Regions from separate parts of the Alcanivorax sp. P2S70 genome, predicted to be linked through region 2. Evidence: predicted binding sites of a transcription regulator. Region 2 holds the regulator's gene; the other holds the start of a gene.

Region 1 (2,397 bases), on a different contig from region 2:
CACGCTGACACGCCCGTGCTGCGTGTTGGGTGACGGCGCGCAAGCGGAGGAAATATGGCAGGACACAGTAAATGGGCCAATATCAAACACCGCAAAGCGGCTCAGGACGCCAAGCGCGGCAAGATTTTTACCAAGCTGATTCGTGAGCTGACCGTCGCCGCCAAGATGGGTGGCGGTGAGCCGGCGGACAACCCGCGGCTGCGGGCCGCCATGGACAAGGCGCTGGGTGCCAACATGACCCGTGACACCATCGACCGTGCCATCAAGCGTGGCGCCGGTGGTGACGACGGCGGCAACATGGACGAAATCACCTATGAAGGCTACGGCAAGGGTGGTGTTGCGGTGTTGGTAGAAACCATGACCGATAACGTGAACCGCACCGTGGCGGAAGTCCGTCATGCCTTCACCAAGTTCGCCGGCAATCTGGGCACCAGTGGTTCTGTGGCTTTCCTGTTCACCAAGCGCGGTGAGATCTACTTCGAGCCGGACAGTGTCGACGAAGAAAGACTCATGGAGGTGGCGCTCGAAGCCGGAGCCGAGGACGTGGAAGAGATCGACGGCGGCGGTTTCCTGGTCATTACCTCGCCGGACAAACAGTTCGGTGAAGTGGTGGATGCCTTGCGTGCGGCAGAGCTGGAGTTTGCCGACGCTGAAGTGACCATGCATGCGTCCACCGAAACCGAAATGGATACGGACACCGCGGAAACGGTCCAGAAGATGATCGACATGCTGGAAGACCTGGACGATGTCCAGAACGTCTACACCAACGCCAGTTGGCCGGCACAAGAAGAATAGCTGCGAGCGATGAGCTTCCAGGAAAAGCAAAACCCCGGATTTATCCGGGGTTTTGTTTTTTGGGGGGAGTAGGGTGGGCTCCCTATGGCTTTGTTGTAGAAGCTTGCCTGGAAGCGACGTGGGCTGGCGTGCTGCGTGAAGCGCCTCTCTGGCTAACTGGACATTTGGACAGTCTTTCGGTACAACTGACGCAGATTTTCTATTTGTGGTCAGACAGTTATGGCATTGATTCTCGGTATCGACCCCGGTTCGCGCCACACCGGCTATGGGCTGGTGGAGCATGTGGGTAATCGGTCCCGGGCGGTGGCGTTTGGCACTATCTCGACTTCCCATAAGGAAATGCCTCCCAGGCTGGGAGAAATCTTTGCCGGCATTGACCAGGTGGTAAAAGAATATGGCCCTGCGGAAGTGAGTATCGAGAAGGTCTTCATGGCCCGCAATGCGGATTCGGCGCTCAAGCTGGGCCAGGCGCGGGGTGCGGCCATTGCGGCAGTGATGCAGGCGTCAATTCCGGTATTTGAATATTCGGCCCGCCAGGTCAAGCAGGCAGTGGTGGGCAAAGGGAGTGCGGAAAAGATTCAGGTCGGGGAGATGGTGCGTCATTTGCTGGGGTTGGATAAACGCCCCCAGGAAGATGCCGCCGATGCATTGGCGATTGCACTGTGTCATGCCCACATGCGTGTCTCGCTGGCGAGAATGGCGGGCGCCACGGCGGTGCGCAACCGCCGTATCCGGTAATTCACTGCACCAACATCAACAACACGGTCATTAAGGATTCAGCATGATTGGACAATTGCGTGGCACCCTGCTGGAAAAGCGCCCTCCGCAGCTGCTGCTGGACGTGAACGGGGTCGGTTATGAAATCGAAGCCCCCATGACCGTGTTTTATGACCTGCCAGAGGTGGGGCAACCGCTGACGCTGCATACCCACTTCGTGGTGCGGGAAGATGCCCAGTTGCTGTATGGCTTTTCCAGCCGTTATGAACGGGAGCTGTTCCGGGCATTGATCAAGGTGAACGGGGTGGGGCCGAAAATGGGGCTGGCGATCCTCTCCGGTATCGAAGCGGACCGGTTGGCTCAGTGTATTCATGATCAGGACAGCACCACGTTGGTGAAGGTGCCCGGTATCGGCAAGAAAACCGCGGAGCGGCTGGTCATCGAAATGAGCGACCGGCTGGACAAGATTGACGGTGCGCCGGCCAATCTGCCCGGCAGAGTCGCCATTAACGCCCCGGATGATGCCCGCAGTGATGCCGTTGCTGCGCTGGAAGCCTTGGGCTATCGCAACAAGGATGCCGCGGCGGCGGTGGGCAAGGTGGCAGAAGAGGGCGCCAGCAGCGAACAACTGATTCGCCTTGCGCTGAAAAGCCTGGCGCGTTGAGGTTCCTTTTTACCAAACGACCGGCAATCCCTCCTTGCACAATTGTGATGATACCAATAGCCGCCGGGTGGCCTGCTGCGTTACGCTAGCTGTTTAAGGGCCTTGCCCACACAACTCATCTGGTTGAGGCGGATCCACCGCGAGCATGGATAACGAACGACTGATTACTGCCGGCAGTGTCGGCAGTCAGGAAGACCAGCAGGATCGGGCGATTCGCCCGG
Region 2 (2,397 bases):
TCAGCTAATCCCTGTGCCTGCTCACACAGTGCCCGCAATTCTTCTTTGCTGCCTTTCTCGCCCTGAAATACGGGAAGCTTGCGCATTGACTGTACCAATTCGTGCTGCGGTGCCTGCATGCGTTTCACTTCCAGCGTCCAGCGAATGTGGTGCACGATCATATGAAAAAAGGCTAACCGGGTCGGCAACGAATACGGGCTTTGCTCGTCATTGAAAGCATTGAAATCCAGGCTCGCCACTACCGCTTCACGAGCACTGTCAGCCACCTTGATCGTGGCACTTCTAGGGGTCCCCAGCAGCATAGACAACGAGCCAAAAACCTCCCCGGGAGAGACATAGTAAAGCGGCGCCTGCCCTTCCTGCTCTGCATGGACTTCCAGCTGGCCTCGCAAGAGAAAATACAGCGTGGAATCCACATCCCCGGCACGAATCACCGTGTCGCCGGAGCTGGCCACCCACAACCGCGTGTTCTGCTCAAGCAAGGAGAACTGAACCTGGTCATCCCTCGCAATTTCATTGAAAAACGGAACACCGGAAAGTAACTGCCGAACCCGCTGCTGGCCGAAATCGTTATTGTTGGCCTGCTCCATCTACACTCCCCGTCTCATCTGCACCATGGCTTGATGGATATGAAAACCTAATGCTAGTGCGCGCACTCGAGCAGGGCAACGGCAGTAATGACAAAGAACGAGAATTGACTGGTCAGGAGAAACTGGACAAATAACACTGTTCATATTGCCAGTACCCATGCTAGGATCAAATTCATCGACCCATTGTCCCCTTTGGATGACAGAGGCTGTCAGAAAATACGCACATGGCAAGGCGCTATTTCTGACAATCATACGGAGAAGGTTATGAGCAGCAAACTGACTGAACGCCAGCAACAGGTACTGGATTGCATTCGTGAATGCCTGGCCGATACCGGCATGGCGCCCACCCGAGCTGAAATCGCCGACATCATGGGCTTTCAGTCCAAGAATGCCGCATCGGATCATCTCCGCGCCCTGGAACGCAAAGGGTACATCAAGCTACATAGCGACCGCTCACGTGGTATCCAACTGCTCGATAACGCCTACTGGTCAGAAGAAGAATTGCCCATCGTCGGCAAGGTTGCGGCCGGTGTCCCCATCGAAGCCATTGAAAACGTGGAACGTACAGTCCCCGTCCCGCAAGGCTTGTTCAAGCAGCGCCCGACTTACCTGTTGAAGGTTCAGGGCGACAGCATGATCGATGCCGGCATTTTTGATGGCGACCTTATCGCAGTACGTAAATCGAACGTGGCTCGCAACGGTGAGATCGTAGTGGCCAGAATTGACGAGGAAGTCACGGTCAAGACGTTAAAATTGAATAAATCGAGTGCTACCCTGCTACCTGCGAATGAGGCCTATGAGCCCATCAAGGTACCAGCCGACCAGCTGGTGATCGAAGGCATTTTCGTGGGGTTGATCCGTGATCCGAATTCTTATTAGTCTCCTTGTTCTGGTACTGAGTAGCAGTGTGATGTCAGACGATAATAACTTACTCGCGCCCTGCCCGAATTCCCCCAACTGTGTGTCCAGTCTGAGCGGCAGCAAGGACCACTGGGTTGCCCCTCTTAAGGTTTCGGATAATCGCGACACCAGCCTGCAACGCCTGCAGACCTTGCTGGATGCCGAACCGCGGGTAGAATATGACGTAGTCGGTCAATCTCGAATCCAGGCCCGCTTCAAGAGCCTGGTACTTCGCTTTACAGATGATGTGACCTTCTATGTACGCGACAATGGCGTCGTTGAGGTTCGCTCTGCGTCCCGAGTGGGTTATTGGGATTTAGGTGCCAACCGCCGTCGGGTAGAATCGCTGCGCAGTAAATTGGCAGAGTTGAAATCCGATGACACTACCGCACAACACTCCTCACAAAACGCGCATCCACTGGGCTGATATCGGCGTTAATCTGACGGACAAGCAGTTCCGCGATGACCGTGATAATGTCCTCAAGCGCGCCCGCGCCGCCGACGTCAGCTGGCAACTAATCACGGGCACCAGCCTTGAGGAATCGCGGCAGGCAGTCGCACTGGCATCACAGCATGACGACTTGTACGCAACGGCAGGCCTTCACCCCCACGGTGCACGCTTTTATTCGCCAGAAACAGAAAAAGAGCTGCGTGAGTTGCTTCAGTCACCAGAGGTCCGTGCGGCTGGAGAAATGGGGCTGGACTTTAACCGGGACTTCTCCCCCCGACCAGCCCAGGAAAAAGCGTTCGAAGCCCAACTAGCCTTGGCGGTTGAAGCGGGTCTGCCGGTTTTCCTTCACGAACGTGATGCCTATGAACGTTTCCTTCCCATTCTCAAGGCTTGGCGACACCAACTCAAAGGAGCCGTTGTGCATTGCTTCACGGGCTCAAAACGGGCGCTGTTCGA

Evidence for each region. The regulator LexA, encoded in region 2, represses DNA repair genes until DNA is damaged. The targets are predictions, from matches to a motif close to TACTGTNTANNTANACAGTA.
Region 1: a site for LexA is predicted at 950-969, ahead of ruvC (crossover junction endodeoxyribonuclease RuvC). Genes of this name have one in related genera too.

The regions. Positions count from the first base shown of each region.
Region 1 covers NZ_AXBZ01000003.1:99,430-101,826, reverse strand. Annotated here, with positions in the region: gene Q672_RS18755 (YebC/PmpR family DNA-binding transcriptional regulator) at 55-795, shown strand; gene ruvC (crossover junction endodeoxyribonuclease RuvC) at 1,015-1,533, shown strand; gene ruvA (Holliday junction branch migration protein RuvA) at 1,577-2,176, shown strand; gene ruvB (Holliday junction branch migration DNA helicase RuvB) at 2,322-2,397, shown strand, end outside.
Region 2 covers NZ_AXBZ01000010.1:161,174-163,570, reverse strand. Annotated here, with positions in the region: gene Q672_RS21845 (cyclic nucleotide-binding domain-containing protein) at 1-590, opposite strand, end outside; gene lexA (transcriptional repressor LexA) at 855-1,469, shown strand; gene Q672_RS21835 (DUF1499 domain-containing protein) at 1,501-1,917, shown strand; gene Q672_RS21830 (TatD family hydrolase) at 1,868-2,397, shown strand, end outside.